Regions from separate parts of the Brevibacterium sp. Mu109 genome, predicted to be linked through region 3. Evidence: riboswitches for the same ligand, from Rfam matches in the RefSeq annotation. Region 3 holds a riboswitch; each other region holds the start of a gene.
The links. Region 3 has a riboswitch for thiamine pyrophosphate ahead of BSP109_RS15530 (3-oxoacyl-ACP reductase). Riboswitches for the same ligand answer to the same signal wherever they lie in the genome.
Positions count from the first base shown of each region.

Region 1: linked by a shared signal. The riboswitch ahead of BSP109_RS06755 (ECF transporter S component) and the one ahead of BSP109_RS15530 (3-oxoacyl-ACP reductase) in region 3 are both predicted to bind thiamine pyrophosphate.
Region 2: linked by a shared signal. The riboswitch ahead of thiO (glycine oxidase ThiO) and the one ahead of BSP109_RS15530 (3-oxoacyl-ACP reductase) in region 3 are both predicted to bind thiamine pyrophosphate.

Region 1 covers NZ_FXZF01000008.1:104,235-110,946, forward strand. The annotation lists gene BSP109_RS06740 (hypothetical protein) at 1-75, opposite strand, end outside; gene BSP109_RS06745 (energy-coupling factor transporter transmembrane protein EcfT) at 171-926, opposite strand; gene BSP109_RS06750 (ABC transporter ATP-binding protein) at 923-2,482, opposite strand; gene BSP109_RS06755 (ECF transporter S component) at 2,479-3,132, opposite strand; TPP riboswitch at 3,159-3,270, opposite strand; gene BSP109_RS06760 (CinA family protein) at 3,375-3,866, opposite strand; tRNA gene BSP109_RS06765 (tRNA-Met) at 4,079-4,152, opposite strand; tRNA gene BSP109_RS06770 (tRNA-Thr) at 4,180-4,252, opposite strand; gene BSP109_RS06775 (hypothetical protein) at 4,326-5,690, opposite strand; gene BSP109_RS06780 (hypothetical protein) at 5,687-6,712, opposite strand, start outside.
Region 2 covers NZ_FXZF01000023.1:42,709-49,420, reverse strand. The annotation lists partial or broken gene BSP109_RS13280 (ISL3 family transposase) at 1-488, opposite strand, end outside; gene thiE (thiamine phosphate synthase) at 799-1,506, opposite strand; TPP riboswitch at 1,550-1,650, shown strand; gene thiO (glycine oxidase ThiO) at 1,637-2,836, shown strand; gene thiS (sulfur carrier protein ThiS) at 2,866-3,105, shown strand; gene BSP109_RS13260 (thiazole synthase) at 3,117-4,007, shown strand; gene moeB (molybdopterin-synthase adenylyltransferase MoeB) at 4,004-5,257, shown strand; gene BSP109_RS13250 (SDR family oxidoreductase) at 5,308-6,090, opposite strand; gene BSP109_RS13245 (acyl-CoA reductase) at 6,173-6,712, opposite strand, start outside.
Region 3 covers NZ_FXZF01000045.1:3,905-10,616, forward strand. The annotation lists gene BSP109_RS17080 (hypothetical protein) at 1-515, shown strand, start outside; gene BSP109_RS15510 (hypothetical protein) at 638-1,123, shown strand; gene BSP109_RS15515 (relaxase domain-containing protein) at 1,160-1,714, shown strand; one part of gene BSP109_RS15520 (IS3 family transposase) at 1,721-2,688, opposite strand; one part of gene BSP109_RS15520 (IS3 family transposase) at 2,688-2,955, opposite strand; gene BSP109_RS15525 (NAD-binding protein) at 2,992-3,534, shown strand; TPP riboswitch at 3,760-3,857, shown strand; gene BSP109_RS15530 (3-oxoacyl-ACP reductase) at 3,912-4,730, shown strand; gene BSP109_RS15535 (metal-dependent transcriptional regulator) at 4,911-5,603, shown strand; gene BSP109_RS15540 (metal ABC transporter permease) at 5,600-6,553, opposite strand; partial or broken gene BSP109_RS17535 (hypothetical protein) at 6,550-6,712, opposite strand, start outside.

The DNA of each region.
Region 1 (6,712 bases), on a different contig from region 3:
CGTCTGCGCGAGAGACTCCGCCAGCGTCGTCTTCCCCGCGCCCGAGGTGCCGTCCACCAGGATCAGTCGGCCCACCGGAGCCTCCCGGGACGACGGCCCGTCCGCATCCGTCGGATGCTCCGGTCGCGCATCCGGTTCCGGTCGCGGCTCCGCCCCTGGACCCGCCCGCGTCATGCGCCCCCGCCGGAGCCGACGAGTCTGAACGTCCCGGTCGCCAGGGCGAGGCCCACCGCGGCCAGCGCGACGCCCAGCGCGGCCGCGACGACGACCGCGTCACGCCGGGTGAGCCGGGATTCCCTGGCCCACGTGCGCTCGCCGCTGCCGAAGGCGCGTGCCTCCATCGCGGTCGCGAGCATAGTCCCGCGCCGCATCGCCGTGACGAGCAGTGCGAAGGCCAGGGCGAGACCGCCTGCCGGCGAGCGGGTGTCCGACAGGCCTCGGGCGCGGCGTGCCTGTGCCAGCGACCGGTGGTCGGCGGCCAGCACCCCGGCCAGGCGGACGGCGGCGAGCGCGCCCAGGACGAACCGGGCCGGCAGGCGGGCGATCTGGGCGAGCGCATCTGCGAGGCGGGTGGGGTCGATGCCGACGAGCGCGACGAGAGTGGGCACCCCGATCGCCAGCACGCGCACGGTGATGGCGAGCGCGAGCTCGATCGAGTTGTCGCTCACCGTCACCAGCCACCACGTGAGGTGCACCGTCCCGCCCGGTTCCGCGTAGAGGAGCATGCTCAGCCCGCTGAGCGGTGCGGCCAGAAGCAGGGGCCACGTGCGCTTCACGATCGTCGCCGGGGTGATGCCCAGTGCGGTGAAGAGCACCAGCCAGATTCCCAGCGCGGCGCCTGCGCTCACGATGTCGACGCTGGTGAGCAGGGGCAGCGAGTACAGCACGGCGGCGACGCAGAGTGCCAGCGGGTTCACTCCCGTCATGCTCGCACCTCCTGTGCGGCAGACTGCGACTCCAGCGGGGCCGCCTCCAGATGGAATCGCCGGTCGCCCAGGACGCGGACGTAGTCCTCGTCGTGGGTGACGGACACCGCTGCACCGCCCGCGTCGACATGGGCCGCGACGAGCCCCGCCAGCTCCGTCCAGGTCGTGCGGTCCTGCCCGAAGGTCGGCTCGTCGAGGACGAGGACGCGCGGCGCGGTGGCGAGCACGGTCGCGACCGACAGGCGACGCTGCTCGCCGCCGGAGAGCGTGTAGGGGTGGGCCTGTGCCAGGTGCGTGAGGCGCAGGCGCTCGAGGAGCTCATCGACGAGCGCGCTCTGCTCCCGGGCGCGGACCAGTCGGGGTCCGACGGCGAGTTCCTCGCGCACGCTGCGGGTGACGAACTGGTGCTCGGGTCGCTGGAAGACGGTGCCGATCCGCGTGAGGAGCTGCCTGGCCCTCCACCGGTGGGGGTGCGGAGAGCGGGTCCCGCGGGCGAGCTGCGCAGACGCTCTGACCTCTCCTGCCAGCGGTGCGGTGAGACCGGCGAGCGCGAAGGCGAAGGTCGTCTTCCCGACCCCGTTCGGGCCGGTGACGACGAGCGACTCCCCTGCCCGCACCTCGAGGTCGAGGTCCTCCCGCACAGCGCTGCCTCCGTGGCCCACGGCGACACCAGCCGCCGTGAGGAGCGGGGGATCCGCCGGGCTCGGCGAGGCGGGCGACAGCGGACCCGGCCCGACCGGAGACCGCGGGGGCGGCTGGTCGGGTGACGAGGGCCTCGGCAGCGGTGGCGTCCGCGGCACGTGCGGACGGGAGCCGGGCACCCACACGCCTGCGGCCTCGAGCGCGGAGCCTGCGCGGGCGAAGACCGCGTCCGGCGGACCGTCCGCGATGAGCCCGCCGGCCGGTTCGAGGACGACGACGCGGTCGACGAGGCCCAGCCATTCATCGACGCGGTGGTCGACGACGACGAGCGTCGTGGAGGTCTGCGCGACCGCCCGGCGGACCTCGGCCGCACCGTCGTGGTCGAGGTTCGCGGTCGGCTCGTCCAGCAGGAGGAGGCCCGGGCTCATCGCGAGCACGCCGGCGATCGCGAGTCGCTGGCGCTCTCCCCCGGACAGGTGCGCGGTCGGCCGGTCGAGGGGATGGCGGAGGCCCACGGCGTCCAGTGACCGGGTGACGCGTCGCCAGATCTCGTCCCGCGGCACGGCGAGGTTCTCGCAGCCGAAGGCGACGTCATCGCCCAGCACGGGGAGGATCGTGTTCGCCTCCGGGTCCTGGAGGACCAGTCCCGCGCGCCCCCGCTGGTGGGCGGCGGGGACTCCGTCGAGGGTGAGCGCGCCGGTCTCCACCCCGTCCTCGGTGTCGCCCAGGATCCCTGCGAGCCCCGCCAGCAGCGTGGACTTGCCGGCCCCGGACGGGCCCAGCAGCAGAACGCGCTCGCCCGGTTCGATGACCAGGTCCAGTCCGGCGACGGCGGGGTGACGACGGGATGCGTGCCGCCAGCCCCACCCGGAGGCGACGATGCGTGCGGGACGGGAGGTGCCGGGCGCGCTCACGCGAGCCCCCTCACCTCTCGTCCGGCGGCGAATCGATCCAGGGCGCCGGTGCGGGCGAGCGCCCGCGTGAGCGCCCACCCGGTCAGGCCCGCGAGCACCGCGCCGGACACGACGAGGCTCACCAGGTAGATGACGAGGAACTGGGTGCTCATCTCGATGTTGCCGGAGAGGAACAGCTCCAGCGTCCACGCGAAGAGTGCTGCGCCGATCCCGGCGAGGACGGCTGTGCCCACGCCGAACCGGCGGTAGCGGCCCAGGAGGAGGATCAGCTCAGCGCCCAGGCCCTGTGCGATGCCGGAGTACACGGTCTCCACGGCCCACTGGCTGCCCAGGAGCATCGAGACGACGGCGGCGAGCAGCTCGACGAAGAGTGCCGCTCCCGGCTTGCGGATGATCAGGCCGCCCAGGACGCCGCCCAGCAGCCAGACGCCGGCGACGAGGCCGCCGAAGCCCGGTGTGAGTGCGTCGAGCGCCATGAAACCGGCGTAGCCCGCGAAGTTCCAGAAGGTGAAGAGCAGTCCGATGACCACGCCCAGGACGGCCGCGATCACGATGTCGAGGGTCCTCCACCGGAAGCGGGTGGGTGCGTGGGCCGCCGCGCGGGCAGGGGCGGGCTCGGTCGAATGGGTGTGCGTCTGTGAATGCGTCATCGCGCAGTGCCTTTCGTACGACAAACGGCACGGGTGAAGAGTCTCCCTTGCGCCGGCATTATCCGGTTCAGGTTCGACGGTCGAGGGCTCGACGCCCTCCTCTCAGCCTGGATCCGCCAAGCTCCCGTGTGCGGCTCATCGTAGCCCAGATGTCATCGCACACCCGCACTGCGACGCACGGCGCCCCACATCCAGTGAGTGCGAACTGGACCAACGGCAGCCCGAACGGGGCCGGGTCGTACTCAGTCGAGCTTCGCGGCCTCGCGCTCCAGCAGGAGAAGCGCGGCCTTCTCGGTCTGGGCGAGCACGTCGATCGGGTCGCCTGAGAAGCGGTGGAGCTCCGTGTGGACCTCACCGCGCACGGACACGGCGATCCACGTGGTGCCGGGCGCCTGTCCCTCCAGCGAGTCGGGTCCGCCGGCACCGGAGGCGGCGATGCTCGCGGACGTGCCGAGCAACGCGGCGAAGTTGCGGGCCATCACCGTCACGGCGTCTTCGGAGACGACCGGGCCGGGAGCGACGTCGAGCACCAGATGCTTGACCTCTGACCAATAGCAGACGATCGCTCCCGCGAACCACTCCGAGGAGTTCGGTGCGGCCGCAAGCTGGTTCGCGATCTTCCCGCCGGTCAGCGATTCCGCGACCGCGACGGTGAGACCGCGCTCCGTGAGCTCGCGCGACAGCCGTGCTGCGATCTCCGCGGCTTCGTCTTCGCGCTCCTCGTAGTCCGCCATGGTCTCCCTTCTCCGCGCCTCGCTCGGATTGTCACGCGTCGCGCTGTCAGCCGCTGCGCTCTCGGCCCCCTCACATCCATTGAGTGCGAACTGGTCCACAACTGCGCCGAACGAGGCCGGATTGCACTCATTCGAAGCGGGCGTGCCCACAGTGCCCCGCAGACGAGAAGAACCCCTCACCGGATCCTGTCCGGTGAGGGGTTCTTCTGCTGTAGCGGGAGGGGGGCTCGATCCCCCGACCTCACGATTATGAGTCGTGCGCTCTAACCACCTGAGCTACCCCGCCACACGCAGACTGCGCGGAGCCCACGAGAGCCCCAAAAGGGAATCGAACCCTTGACCTTTTCCTTACCATGGAAACGCTCTGCCGACTGAGCTATTGGGGCAACGAGTGGTAACTCTACACAGGCGCCAGACCGTTTGCAAAGCCGGAATCCGCCAGTGTGACAGACCCCGCATTCACCCTTTCACCCGCGCTTCCACGACCGCGTCGACCAGGTCCTCCTGCGTCCCGCCGTACAGGGTGCTGGCCCACACGGTGTCCCTCAGGACATAGGGCTTCCCGGCGACGGAGAGCCACTGCAGCGGGTTGTCGTTCCCCGCATCGTGGACGCATTTCGCACACGCGGGAAGGGTGATCGTGCCCTCCCGCCCTGCGACGTCCGCATCGATCGTCTTCTTCGCCTGACCGTGCCGGGGGTCGATGCTGCACAGCTCCTGCGACGGGGCCCCGCCACCGGTCTTCCGCGCACCCAGGCGGAACCGCCCCCGGTCGCCCTTCCGGCCGGAGCCGATGGAGGCCTCCGCACGCGACACCGCGGACTCCGCGATCCCCATGAGCACCATCGCGCCGGCGAGGTCGTCCTCCTGCGAATCTGCGTCGTCTGCGATCCTGCGCGCCTGTCCGTAGGCGTCGAGGCCGTGCTCCACGAGATCGGCGGTCTCCCTGTCGATGCCGTCGGTCTGGAGCTTCTCCAGCCGCTCGACGACATCGAGCGCATCGTCGCCCAGCGCCCTGCGCATGGCTCCGCGATCCGCCGCGGCGGCTGCGCGCGCGACCGCCTTGGGGATCCGGTAGCGCTTCCTCTTCGCCCCACGCGGGATGAAGAACCACAGCGCGGCCGCCACGACGGCGATCAGCCCGACTGCGATCACGAAGGACCGCATCGGGTACACGGTGATCTGGTACTGGATCCAGCGCCACGTGCTGTTGTCGCCGGAGGACACATTCGTCACGGGCTCCGGGTCCTGCAGCCGCTCCAGTCCGGTCCGCAGCTGCACCAGCACCGAATCGGACCGCGCCCCTGACATCGACGTCGAATAGAACTGCGACTCCAGCAGGCGGGTGCGGTCCTCGTCAGGCGCGACCACCTCGACCGCCGGCATGTATCCGCCCTCGCCCACCACCATGACGACGAACTCCTCACCCGGCAGCACGTCCGCGAGCAGCTGCGCCACAGTCGTGTCCTGCTGGAAGTCCAGTGCCGAGTCGAAGACGATGTAGGTGGGCACCTCGGCCTCGTCCTGGAGCTCCCGCAGCTCCTCGAACCCACCGCCGTAGAGATCCACCGACCCCTCGTCCGCGATCAGCGACTCCTCCTCGAGCTGCGTCGCATACGTCTGGACCGTGCCCAGCAGGGATCCGGAGTCGTCCGTGCCACCGGCGGCGGAGAGGACGACCGCGGCCGAGGTCCCCAACACTGAGGTCGCCGTCACCGAAGCTCCCGTCACCGGCGTCGCCGAGGCGGCACCGGCGGCCAGACCGCCGCCGGCCACTCCGAGCACCACTGCCGTCCCCGCCACCCTCATCGCCAGCCGTGTCATCGTCTGCTCCTCTTCTGCTTCCCGGACGTCCGGCCGCTCCCGCCTGCGGCACGCTTCCGCGTGCCGGAGCCCGATCTCTTCTTCGCCTTCGCGGTCGGGTCCGTCCGGTCGACGACCAGGCCACGGCAGAGCACGCCGACGACGATCACCGCGAGCGCGGCGCCGATCGCGCCCATCAGTGTGCGCACCCAGGTGCGGTTCTCCCACTCTGCGGTGTCCGGAGCCGGCATGAACTCCGCCTCGTCCTCGTCGTCCGAGTCACTGAGCCCTCCGCTGACTCCATCGTCGGGGATCCACGAGACCTGGGACGCCCACCTCAGCTGTCCCAGCGCCTCGTCGGTCACCGTGGCATCCGCGTCGAACTGCGGACGCTCCGGCGAGCCTCCCCGATAGTCGTCCCGGATCCCCGCCGCCACGAGCTCCGCACTGCGGTAGTCGAGGACCACCGCCAGCGCGCCGTCCGGCAGGGCGTCCGCGATGAGATCCTCGGTGTCGGCGGAATCGACCACGCCGGTCGTCGCGGAGTCCAGACCGATGACCCGGACCTCACGGCCCAGCTCGTCGGCCACGGAGTCCGCGGCGTCGCCGATGTCAGCGAGTCCCACCCCGACGAGGCCTGCGCGGGACAGCGGCGTGACCGCGGGACCGTCGGCAGAGTCCGCCACGAGCTCCGCGATCACCTGCTCCTGCGCCGCGGCCGGATCGGCGACCAGCGACCCGGGTGCGCCGAGCTCCGCCGAATACACCTTCTCCATCTGGTCTGCGTCGTGCAGCCCGCCCACGATGCCCGCGACGAGCGCGGCGATGGCCGCGATCCCCAGCAGTGCCGTCCGTGCCCACGGCGAGGCGCCCGCGCGCGACGACGGCGAGGCGGTGCGCGCGGACTCCACCGCACGCTCCACACGGGCCGCACCTCGCGCCGGCTCCCAGTCCGCCGGCATCGCTGCGATGGCCTCGCTCAGTGAGCCGAAGGCGCCGTAGCCGCTCGCCGCCCACGGCGACGAGGCGCGCGTCCAGTACGG
Region 2 (6,712 bases), on a different contig from region 3:
ACACCGTCGAACCTGCTGGGGTCATCGACCAGCAGCTGTTGGCCGGTGGCGAGGATCGCGGTGTTGACGGTGTGCCACGCTGCGCCCAGGCCCGCAGCGATGCGGCTGATGGACATCCTGTCGATGACGAGGCATTTCAGCGCCCACAGCACCGCCGACCTTGACAGCTTCGCCCGCGGTGCGGCGATCCGGGTGAGGTCTTCCCGCCAGACGCGTGCGCAGGTCGGGCACCGGTAGCGGCGGACGCGCACGTGCAGGAGCGTGGGTCGCCAGCCGAGCGGGACATGGACAAGCCTGCGCACCGCGGTTCCGCGGGGGACGCCTTCCGTGCCGCATTCTCGGCACCAGGAGTCGGGATCGTCGGTGGTGGCGCGGCACTCCAAGACTGCTTGATCGACATCGATAGCTTGTCCTGTGATAGTCACGGCGTGGGTGTCGAGGAGGCAGAACGCGTCAAGATCGGGGGTCGTGAAGCTAGGCTTGCCCATGTCGAGGTCTTCCGGATGGAGAGTGTGAGAACTTCCATCTTCAGGGAGGCCTCGACGTCTACCCCGGCAGCGACACGGACGGATCCCCGGCACCAGGCTGTACACCCTCAATTACGAAGAGCCGCTTTCTGCTTCATCACTCCGGTGAGTGAATCGCATTGTGGGTTTTGTCCGGACAACCGACGACGGATTCGCTCAGTTGAGCGCGAGGAGGAGGCCTCGAACCATTCCACGTCGTGAGTGTCGCGTCCCGCTGAATGGAGGCACTGTCGCCGGAGCGAACTGCGACTGTGCGTGGCTGGAGTCGTGACTACCGAAGGGCTGCGCGGAGGCGGCGGGCGGCGGCTTCCGGGTCGTCGGCCTGGGTGATCGCCCGGACGACGACGATCCGCTGTGCGCCGGCGTCCAGGACTTGGCGCAGACGCTGCTCGTCGATCCCGCCGATCGCGAACCACGGCTTCGCGGGGTCCTCGTTGGTGACGCGGTCTGCATCGTTATTCTCCGCATGTGCGACGTCTTCGACGAAGCTCAGTCCGGTGGCCTTGCGGCCCGGCTTCGTGGGGGTCTCCCAGATCGGCCCGGTGCAGAAGTAGTCGACGTCCGGGTCGAGCCGTGCCGCCTGGGCCTGCTCGACCGTGTGCGTCGACCGGCCGATGGCGACCTCGTTGCCCAGCAGCTTGCGGGCCTGGGCGGGGGTGAGGTCCTGCTGGCCCACATGGAAGACATCGGCGCCGATGAGGGAGGCGACGTCCGCGCGGTCGTTGACCGCGAAGAGCTTCCCGTGCGCGCGAGCCGCACGAGCGAGGATCTCCAGTGCTGCGAGTTCATCGGCGGTGCCGATCGACTTGTCGCGCAGCTGGATGATGTCGACGCCGCCGGCGTACGCGGCGTGGAGGAAGCTCTCCAGATCTCCGGGGCCGGTGCGAGCATCCGTGCACAGGTAGAGGCGAGCGGTGGCGATGCGCGCGGCCCTAGCCTGCGCGTCCTCCCCAGCGGGGGCGTCTGTATGATGGCTCACGATCCACGAGTGTAGTCACGACGATGCACGCACTCGTGGGGATCGCGAACTCTGCGGGAGCCCTACGGGGCTGAGAGGGCCCCAGCGCCGACCGTCGAACCTGATGCGGGTCATGCCGCCGAAGGGAAGGATGAGAGCAGTGGAACCGTCGCACCCGGATGCGCCACGCAGCGATGTCGTCATCGTCGGCGCGGGGGTGATCGGCCTCGCCACAGCTTGGCGTCTGCGTGAGCGCGGACTGTCCGTCTCGATCGTCGACCCGGACCCGGGAGGAGCGGCCTCCCGTGCCGCGGCGGGGATGATCGCCCCGGCCAGTGAGGTCCAGTACCAGCAGCACGCCCTGTACCCGCTCATGCGCAAGGCCGCGTCCAACTACCCGGACTTCGTCGCCGGAGTCCAGGCGGCCTCGGGCCACGACGTGGGCTACCGCCGGACGGAGACCCTCGTGTGCGCCGGCACCCCAGCGGACCGGCAGGGCTTGGCCGAGCTCCGCGAGCACCAGAACGCGCACGGGATGGAGGTCGACGCGCTCACGGTCCGTGAGGCGCGCGCGCTGGAGCCGGCACTGTCTCCCCGGTTGGCGGGGGCTTTCCGTGCGGTGGGCGACCACCAGGTCGACCCGCGCAGGCTGGTGGCGGGTCTGATTGCGGCATTGTCCTCGCGGGAGCATCGCGCGCACGCCACGCTCGTCACGCAGGCGGCTGTCCGGCTGTGTGACGACGGCGGGGGAGTCGAGCTGGCGGACGGCTCCCGGATCGCCGCGAGGCACACGATCCTCGCGACCGGCCTGGGCAGCGACCTGTTCGCCGGCCTGCCCGCCTCCCCGGCGGCCGTGCTGCGACCGGTGCATGGCGACATCCTCCGCGCGCGGCTGCCGGACGGCGCCGCGCCGCTCCTCGAGCGCACGATCCGCGGCGTCGTGAACGGTGTGCCGGTCTATCTGGTGCCGCGGGCCGACGGCGAGATCGTCATCGGGGCGACCTCGCGCGAGGACGACCTGGCGGGCGCGAGTGCGGGCGGTGTGTACCGACTGCTCCGTGATGCCCAGACGCTCGTCCCTGCGGTCTGCGACCTGGAACTGGTCGAGGTCATGGCCCGTGCTCGGCCGGGCACCCCGGATGACGTGCCGCTGCTGGGACGACTGCGCGACGGCGATGGTGCCGAGGCACCCGGCCTCATCCTCGCGACCGGCGGCTTCCGGCACGGAGTGCTCCTCGCACCTCTGCTCGCGGATGCGGCCGCGGCGCTCGTCACCGGTGATTCTCGGGGGCCCGACCTCACAGGCGTCCTGCGAACCACCGACCCGTACCGCTTCCACCCGACAGATTGACCCTGGACACCGCTCAGGAAGGACCTTTCATGCCCACCCTCGCCGTCAACGGGGCCGCGCATCCGATCGAGGATGACGCCTCACTCCTGGACCTCGTCGCCCAGACGATCGATCGACCGCTCACTGCGGACGGCACACCGGCGGACGGCGGGCGCCTGGGTGTCGCCGTCGCCCTCGACTCCACCGTCGTCCCGCGCAGCCGCTGGCAGCACACGCGCCTGGTCGACGGCCAGACCGTCGAGATCATCACCGCGATGCAGGGAGGCTGAGAGCCGTGACGATGGCGACTCAGACGACGGCGGACATCCCCACGGACACCGGGGACTCGCTCACCATCGACGGTGTCGAACTCACCTCACGCCTCATCACCGGCACCGGCGGGATCACCTCTCTGAGCGTCCTCGAGGAGGCGCTGCTGGCCTCCGGCACAGAGCTCACCACCGTCGCGATGCGGCGCTACTCGAAGCAGGCCGGCGACTCGCTCTTCGCCCTGCTGGAGCGCAATGGCATCCGCATCCTGCCGAACACCGCCGGTTGCTACACCGCACGCGACGCGCTGCTCACCGCAGAGCTGGGTCGCGAAGCCCTGGAGACGGACTGGGTGAAGCTCGAGGTGATCGCCGACGAGGAGACGCTCCTGCCCGATGCCGTCGAACTCATCGATGCGACGGAACGCCTGGTGGCGGAGGGCTTCACAGTGTTCGCCTACACCTCCGACGACCCCGTGGTCGCGCAGCGGCTCGAGGACGTGGGAGCCACCGCGGTCATGCCGCTGGGCGCGCCGATCGGCACCGGCCTGGGCATCCTCAACCCGCACAACATCGAGCTCATCGCCTCCCGCGCGCAGGTGCCGATCATCCTCGACGCGGGGATCGGGACGGCCTCGGATGCGGCGCTCGCGATGGAACTGGGTTGCGATGCAGTCCTCCTCGCCAGCGCGGTGACCCGCGCGCAGAATCCGGTCCTCATGGGCCGGGCGATGAAGGCCGCGGTCCAGGCGGGACGGCTGGCCGCGCAGGCGGGGCGGATACCCGCTCGCAGGCATGCGCTGGCGTCATCGCCCGCGGACGGGCTCATCGATCCGATCGGCGCTGTGGGGTCGACGGGCGACGCGAACGCGGCCGTCGGCGGGATCCCGCGCGGTGACTGGCCGGAGGTGGGGCAGCCGTGAACGCCACCGTGCAGTCGAGTGCGCTGCCTCCGCTCGTCGAGCCGGGGCCGGAACTCACGGTCGAGGAGATCGAGCGCTACTCCCGCCACCTCACCCTCGAACAGGTGGGGGAGACCGGCCAGCGTAGGCTGAAGAACGCCCGCGTCCTTGTCATCGGAGCTGGCGGACTGGGAGCGCCCGTCCTTCATTACCTCGCTGCCGCCGGGGTGGGGACGATCGGGATCGTCGACGACGACCGCGTGAGCGTCTCCAACCTGCAGCGGCAGGTCCTCCACGGGGTCGAGGACGTGGGCGACCTGAAGACGGAATCGGCTGCTCGGGCGCTCGCCCGCCTCAACCCGCTCGTCGCGGTCCAGCAGCACCCGGTGCGGCTGAACGCCCAGAACGCCCGGGACATCGTCGCGGGCTACGACCTCGTCCTGGACGGGGCGGACAACTTCGGAACCCGGTACCTCGTCTCTGACGCGTGCGCGCTCGAAGAGGTTCCGTGCGTCTGGGGATCGATCCTGCGGTTCGAGGGGCGCGTGAGCGTGTTCTGGTCCGGCCGCGGTCCCACGTACCGCGACCTCCACCCGGAGCCGCCACCCGCAGGTGAGGTCCCCAGTTGCGCGGAGGGTGGCGTACTGGGCATGCTGCCGGGGACCATCGGCTCCGTCATGGCGGCCGAGGCCGTCAAGCTTCTCACCGGGATTGGGGAGCCGCTAGTGGGGCGGCTGCTCCTCCACGACGCGCTCGCCATGACGTGGCGCGAGCTGCGCGTCGTCGCAGACCCCGCGACCCCGTCGGTGACGCGAGTGTCCGACGGGACATTGGACGCGGACGGCCCTGGTGCGTGCGAGCGAGCGCCGGGAGCACCGGGTGAGCCGGGAGCGGAAGCGGAGACGACCTCGGCGGCGAGGGACGATGCGGTCACCGCAGGTGAGCTCGCAGCGATGCTGGACCGGCGCGCTGCGGGGCGTGCGGAGTTCGCCCTCATCGACGTGCGCGAGGACTGGGAGCGCCGCCTGGTCAGCATCCCCGGTGCTGTCCCCGTCGCACTCGACGCACTGCTGGACCACGGGATCGAGGCACTGCCGGCAGAGGCCCGTGGAGTGCCAGTGGTCCTGCACTGCAAGTCCGGGGGTCGATCGGCACGAGCGCTGGCGCGTCTCCAGCCGAACTTCGCGTACCGGGAGGAGACGGTGCGCCACCTGGACGGGGGAGTCCTCGCCTGGGTGCGCGACGTCGCACCGCACCTGCCGGAGTACTGAAGGCGGCATCGACCAGGCAGGTCGCAGAGTCCGTCGTCGTGCACGCCCCGTCACCGCATGACGAGTCCTCCGTCGACGAACAGGCACGCCCCGGTCACGAAGCCCAACCAGTCTGAGGTGAACGCCAGCACGGCGCCGGCCACGTCCTCGGGCTCGGCCAGTCGACGCAGGGGAGTGGCGGCCTCGAGCCCGTCCCGCAGCTGATCGTCCGTGCCCACCGCGGCACCGGTCGACGGCACCAGCCCCGGCGCCACGCAGTTGACCGTCACCCCCAGCGGCCCCAGCTCTGCGGCCATTGCCCGCGACCACCCCAGCAGCGCGGATTTCGCGGTCACGTACTCCGGGTAGGGGACGCCCGGACGCTCGATGAGGTCGGAGAGCACGGACACGATGCGCCCGCGCCCGTGCCCCGTGAGGTCAGGCAGCGCGGCCTGCGTGACCGCGTGCGCGGCACCCACCGCCGCGTTCACCTGCGCGGTGTAGTCCTCGACACTCAGATTCCACGCGGCACGCCGTCCCCGGGGATCGAACTGGAATCCGGCCAGCGCATTGTGGACCACGATGTCGATTGGCCCCAGCTGCTCTCGGGTCTCTTCGACCAGTCGCCTCGCCGCGGCCGGATCCGTCACGTCCGCAGCGATCACGATCCCGCGACCGCCTGCCGCCTCGACATCCGCGACGACCCTTTGGGCGGACTCCGTGTCGCGCAGGCAGTTGATCGCGACATCCGCTCCGTGCTGCGCGAGACCGCGAGCGATGGCCGCCCCGATCCCGCGGCCCGAGCCGGTCACGAGCGCCGTCCGCCCCTCCAGCATCCGACTGGTTCCCAGCATTCTGTCTCCTATACGTCCCATGCGCGCAGCGGCCCCGCCAGACTCGCGGTGGCCGTCAGCCGTGTTGTCGTCAGCGCTGCCGTCATCCGCCGGACCGGTCGTCCGGGTCGTAGAGGTCGAGCTCCACATCTACGGATGGCTCGAGGTCCGTCCACGTCACGAGGTCGCCCAGCCCCGGTCGCCCGTCGTGGTGCCAGCCAGCTGCTGGCGCTCCCATCCGGCCCAGCGCGGCGATTCGATCCACGCCGGATGCCGCCAGCACCTCTGCGAACGCCTCCGTCCTGGCCGGTGCGCAGGCCAGGCCTGCCGACTGCACGATGCGCGTCACCCCGGCCAGGCCGCGACCGATCGCCGCCGGTTCGGTCACGGGGATGAGGCGCACGAAACGTCCCAGCGGGGACGCTTGGAATGGTGCATCGAGGGGCTCGACCGTGACAGCCCACGGGGAGTCGTCGCCGGCAGTCAGCAGGGAGCGTGACTCGTCGTCCCAGGTGGCGAACTCTGTCTCCTCTCGCGCGCTCGCCCAGCTTGCGGCCTCCTCGAGTGTGAGCGGTGCGCGCGGACTGCGGCGCTCGATCGTTGCGAGCTCCGTCGCGACAGCCGCGGCGAACACGTCGACGGG
Region 3 (6,712 bases):
GGCAAGAACACCAAGGCACAACCCCGGTCACCGTAACCCGCCACCATCCAGGCACTGACCCGAAGTACGGGGGCGAACACGTAACCACCGTCTTTGGAGACGACCGCATCCTCTACGGCTACACCCGCCAAATCAGCGGTTTCGAACCTGACGCGATCCCGACAACTGGAGAAGCCCACCACACGGCATTCGAATTCCTGCGCAGCATCGATTCAGGCTTCACTGAAGGACTCACTGTGCAGTGGATCGACCGACATGACGAAACCATAAGAGGCGAAGACGAAGCGCCAACACTTGTCTCTGGGATGAAGGTCAAAACCCGTCATAGCTTAGGCCTCTATACCTGGGTCATTGTTGGTGCCGGTAACCAGATCGTCACTTACGAACGCGATATCGAGTGGAACAGCGGACACTCGCGCCGCAACACAGCAATGTGGTTGCATGACGCCTGGATCACTGCCCGAGACAACGGCGGTGATGAAATCGGCGGTCTATACGCACCTCTGAACGCGTAATTTTGGCCAAGGAGTGAGTCCTCGGTGAGACCCCGTCAATTGCGGCGTGGATGCAGGTCTGAGTTTTGAAGAGTGAGCGCACCTTCCAAGTGAGCCGGTGTTTCTTATGGAAGGAGTCGATGATGTCTACAGCTACGGATCTTGCCGAAATTGCGCGTGCGATCGCTGAACAGGCCGAGAAGCTGGACCGGGCGAGGGGTGCGTTACGTGAGCATCCGGAGCAGGTTGCCGATGTCGTGGATCCTCTTGTGGGCATGCTGTTGTCGATAGATCGAGTGATCGATGCTGCCGGCACTGCGTTCCAGGAGCATGGTGCGACCGCGGTCACAACATTCGGGGATCAAGCGCGTGGCTCGGCGCGAGTGATGTTCGATGGCGGTCTGTTGACGGCGGCTTCGGACCAGGTGCTGAGTTTGCGGAACACGCTGATGGGAGTCAGTGCGGAGTCGTCGTCTTTGGTGTGGCCAGAGCATGATCCGCTCGCTGCAGAGGAGCTTCTCAACTATCGACGGTTCCTCGAGCAGCGGGAACGTCAGCTCGACCCGGACGCCGAGTCACGGCCGACAGCTGCTGAGTCGCCGAAGCGTGGCGGGGTCGAGCGTCCCTGATTCCAGCCGTATCGGGCGATGTGCGGGGCGGTTGACGTGACAGTTTCGATCCGTGTGATGACCGCCGGTGACGGCTACCGGTACCTGCTGAACTCTGTGGTCGCCGGTGACGGTGACCGCGACGCGGCATCCGTCCTGACACGGTATTACCTCGAATCGGGCACACCGCCTGGCACATGGATCGGCTCCGGCATCGCGGGACTCTCTGATGACATTCTTCCCGGTGGTGCGGTGTCTGAAGAGCAGCTACGACGCCTCATGGGTTACGGCCAGAACCCAACCACGGAGGAGCAACTGGGCCGCCCTTACCGCAAATTCGCGACCGCAAGCGACCGTGTGCAGCGGCGCCTCACACGCTTACCCGAGAACCTCACTCCGGCCGCACTCTCCACACAGACGGCGCTCATCGAAGCAGAGGAAGCAAGCAAACCAACCGGTGCCCCAGTTGCAGGGTTCGACCTGACTTTCTCCGTTCCGAAGTCAGTGTCGACGCTGTGGGCGGTGGCCGATGGTGGAACGCAGACCCTGATCGCGCAAGCGCACCACGCCGCAATTCAAGACTGGGGTTACCCGCAAGCTGTAGACACGTGAGCCACATCACGCTGCATGCGTGAGTGACGTTTCCTGCTCGCCCTCGACAGTCTCAACCGCCGCGACCATGCCCTGCTCGAACTCCACCGGCGGCACCATCCCCAACCTCGAATGCAACCTGCGCCGGTTATAGACGACCTCGATCCACCGCGCTACAGCCTGCCTGGCTTCCGCTCGCGTCGACCACGACCGCCGGTCATAGAACTCAGTCTTCAACGTCGACCAGAACGACTCGGACATCGCGTTATCCCAGCAGACGCCGGTCCGCCCCACCGACTGCTGCACTCCCAATTCGAGGGCCGCAGCATGAAGCTGTGACGACGTGAACTGGGCACCTCGATCTGCATGGAACACGACTTCCACGGCGCTGGTCTCACGCAGCGTATGAGCCATCCGCAGCGCCCGCTCCACCAGGTCCGTCCGCTGGTGGGCATCCATCGCCCAGCCCAGCACCCGCCGCGAACACGCATCCCTGACCGCGCACAAGTACAGCCACCCCTCACCCGTCCTCAGATAGGTGATGTCAGAAATCCACACCGCGTCCAGCCGGCCCTGATCCCACACCCTGCCGACCCGATCCGGAATATGATGGACCGCCACTCCCGGGATCGTCGTCACCGGCCTGAACCGACGCGGACTGATCCCTTCCAGCCCCTGCCTACGCATCGACCGGGCCACCGTCTTCCGATCCACCGGAATGCCTTCACGCCGCAGCTGCGCCGCCACCCGCGGAGCGCCGTAGACCCCTTCGGAGTCCTCGTGCGCAAGCTTCACCTGCGCGTCCATGACCGTCCGCGCGGTCTTCCGCGGACCCGGAGCCAGGAGGCGGCGTGTCCACGCGTAGAAGCCGGCACGAGAGACGTGCAGGAGCCTGGCCATCCGCGCGATCGTGTAGTTCGCCTTCTGCGCGTCGATCAACTCGAACCGTTCTGCTTCCGAGGCTTCGACGCGAAGAAGGCTGCCGCTTTTCCCAAGAACGCGTTGTCCTCCCGCAGCTCGAACACTTCCCGCCGCAGCCGCGTCAACTCCGACCGCTCGTCTTCTTCCAACGGACCCGTGGATTTCCCGTCCCCGTGGAGACGTTCCTTCTCCTGCCGCACCCAGTTGCCCAGCGTCTGGGGACCGACGTTGATCTCGTGAGCCACGGCCGCGATCGAGCGGCCTGTATCGATGACCAGATGCGCGGCTTCGCGCTTGTAGTCCTCGGTGTACGACCGGCGCTGCTTTCTGCTTGACGACATGCCAGACATCCTTCCAGCGGAACCCGTGATCCCGCTATCTCGGGTGTCTACAACTCGAGGCTAACCCCAGAAGGAGACGCAGCCGATATCGATGCCCTGCAGACGGCTGGGCTGGATACCGCTTCTGCAGTCGTCGTTACATCGCACGACGACGACTTCAACGTCTACCTCACGCTCTACTGCAGACGGCTGCGCCCTGACTTACAGATCGTTTCTCGTGCCACATCCGAGCGCAATGTGGCCACCCTCTATCGTGCCGGTGCAGACAGCGTGCTGTCCTATGCAACGATCGGCGCTACCGCGATGTGGAACGATCTTGGACGCGCTCACCGCGTTGTTATCGCAGAGGGGAACGAACTGTTCTCAGCACCGAGACCGCGATCGCTGTCTCAGGTCGTTCTTCGGGACGAAAAGGTGCATAACGCGACAGGTTGCCATATTGTCGCAGCTCTCGATTCGCAGGGAACTTTGCTGGTCGATCCTGAGCAGCTTGAGAGCGGCGATTTGAAGAGCCTGGTGCTTCTCGGGGATCGGCATGCAGAACGATCATTCCGCGACAAATACGCGAAAGATGCCTGAGCTGCCTCTGAAGGGGCCGGGATGAGGCCGTGACCCCAACCCAGCTGAGCCCCTGGGAACCATGCACCGGACACGTTCACGGCAGGACAAGACCCCACCAGAGCCAGCGACTTGATCTTCCGAAGAGGGCCAACCTATGAACGTAGCGGGAGGCGGTAAGTACGCTGCTACGACGAGGCTCACGTCCCGTCCGCTGATTGGCCTCAGGTGACTGCTACGGTGAAAGGACAAGGCACGGGGTGCCGCCGAATGGCGGCTGAGATGAACACCCGTCGAACCTGTTCCAGTTAGCACTGGCGAAGGGATCGTCTTCAACTCTGCAGCACCCACAGGTGTCGTAGGAAACAATCCCTCCGTCCTCGCACGGAAGGCACCTCATGCAGAACAGAGCGGCAACCCAGACCTCTTCCTCCACAGGATCCGGGCTCCTGTCCGGACAGCGGGTGTTGGTGACTGGTGGGGCGCGGGGACTGGGTCAGGAGCTGAGCCGTGTATTCGTCCGCGAAGGTGCCCAGGTCGTCGTCAATTACCACCAAAGTACAGACGCCGCGCATCGCCTGGTCGACGAACTCAATGCCGAACGCAGTGATGCGGCCAAAGCCGTGCAGGCGGACGTCACGGACCCTGCGCAAGTGGATGTCCTCTTCACCACTGCGGAGAACGCTCTGGACGCGCCGGTGACCGTCGTGGTGAACAACGCACTGGCCTCATTCGCGTTCGACGGTGATGCTCGTCCGAAAGCCCATGAGATCGGCTGGGATCGGTTCGCACAGCAGTTCGACGGCAGCGTCAAGGCGGCTCTCTACACCGTGCAGCACGCGCTGCCGGGATTCGCCCGGGCGGGCTTCGGACGCATCATCAACATCGGAACCAACCTCTTCCAGCATCCAGTGGTCCCATACCACGACTACACCGCGTCCAAGGCCGCGCTGCTCTCCCTCACCCGCACACTCGCCCACGACCTCGGACCCGATGGCATCACCGTCAACATGCTGTCTGGTGGATTGCTCCGAACCACGGATGCTTCTGCGGCTACCCCGGACGTAGTCTTCGACGCGATCGCTCAGGGCACACCGTTGCGTCGCGTCACCACCCCCGCAGAATTCGCGGACGCGGCGCTGTTCTTTGCAAGCCCTTGGTCGCGCTCCGTCACTGGCCAGAACTTGATCGTGGACGGCGGACTGGTGATGGACTGACTCCCGTAGAGAGCACGGAGACGACGAGGAGGTAATCCGCACGCTGGTAGCGGACGCTGTGATGTAAACCCTTAGTCGTGACTTCGCGTTGCAGGCCATCCCAATCAGTGTAAGAGCGCCGTGCAACAGTTGAGGTGCCTCCAGCGCAGCCACCTGCTCGATCCGCGTAGGATTGCCGGTATGTCGGTAGCTGATTTGTCTGCCAGTGCTCAGAACTACCTGAAGGTCATCTGGAGCCTGCAAGAGTGGTCGGACGCTCCTGTGACTGCTTCGATGATCGCGCAGAAGACGGGGCTGAAGCTCTCCACCGTTTCCGGCGCGATGCCCAAGCTCGGGGAACAAGAGCTAGTGGAGTACGCGCGGTACGGCAGTATTGCTCTTACGGCTAAAGGTCAGGGATACGCAGTGGCCATGGTGCGTCGGCACCGACTCATCGAGACGTTCTTGGTAGAGGTTCTCGGGTATCGCTGGGACGAGGTCCATGACGAAGCTGAGGTGCTCGAACATGCGGTCTCAGACTTCATGGTTGGGCGTATCGACGAGCTCTTGGCGCACCCCGTTAGAGATCCGCACGGTGACCCGATCCCCTCGCCGTCGGGTGCGGTAGACCGGACCCCTTTTGTGGAGAGTCTTTCGGGGGCCAGCCCTGGCGTCCGGATGGTGGTGGAGCGGATCTCCGACGAGGATCCGGAGTTGCTGCGTTTCTTCGCTGGCCGTGGTCTGGTGGTGGGATCCGAGCTCATCGTCTCCGCCGGACCGCCCTATTCGGACTCTCTGCAAGTGCAGGTGGAGGGTGGCGCATCGCTCGTACTCGGTCGCTCCGCTACGGATGCAGTGTGGATCTGCCCCGTGAGTCAGTCAGCCGTACCCTAACCGGCAGGCTCATCGATTGCCCCAGCATCGGCGCTGGCCGCAGGCACACGCATGGTCCCGGTTGAACGGTTGAAGCTCGCTTTACGCTTCCACGACCGGGCCGATCGGCTGATGACGAGGACGAGCAGGAACACGACTCCGTAGAACACTGACATACCTGCGCTGGTGGCTGCGTTGACTGCGTAGGCGGCCCAAAACCCTCCGAGAGCACCAATCGCTGCGATCGCTATGGTGAGACCGAACACCACCGGGAGCCGATCGGTGAGCAGATAGGCAGTAGCCGGCGGGACGACGACCAGCGCGATGACGAGAATGGCTCCGGCTCCGTTGAATGCCGCGGTAACTGTCACGGAGACGAGGAACATGAAAACGGTGTTCAGTGTCCCAGTGGGGATGCCAAGAGCTCGAGCGAACTGTGAGTCGAAGGTGGTGAGTTTTAGGTGCCGGTAATACACGGCATGGAAGACCACGTTGACCAGAAGCACCGCTAGCATCACGTACAGGTAGACAGGCCCCAGAGAGACAACGTCTGCTCTGCCTGGCATCTGTAGGTTCAACTGCTGAAACGAGGCCAGGTTCAGGTCTCCTACCAGCACGGCGTGAGTGTCGAGGTGAATGTTGGCGAAGTTTGCGGTCACCATAATCACTCCGATACTGAACAAGGCCGGGAACACCAGACCCTGTGGAGCATCCCCAGCCAGAAGACCGGTACGGGTTAAGTACTCGTTGCCTAAGACGACCACCAGGCCAGCCAGGGCCGCGCCCAGGATCAGCCATGGGGAGTCCAGGTTCTGGGAGAAGGCATAACCGACGATGATTCCAGGCAGCACTGCGTGTGCTATTCCGTCGACCAACATAGAGTTCTTCCGCAGAACGACAAATACCCCGGGCAACGCGCACGCCACTGCCATGACCACGGCTACGAGGGTGGTTCCCAACAGAAAGCTCATGATCGCTCCGTCCCGGATGGCGCAACGCCGCCCTGCACATCGATGTGTTCTTCTCGTTCGGCGATCAGCTGGTCTCGTAAGAGTCGGCGCTGGCGGGCCCGACCGCGGGCGCGAGTGATGAGGCTGCGCCCGGGAGCCAGCAGTAGCGAGAGGACGAGG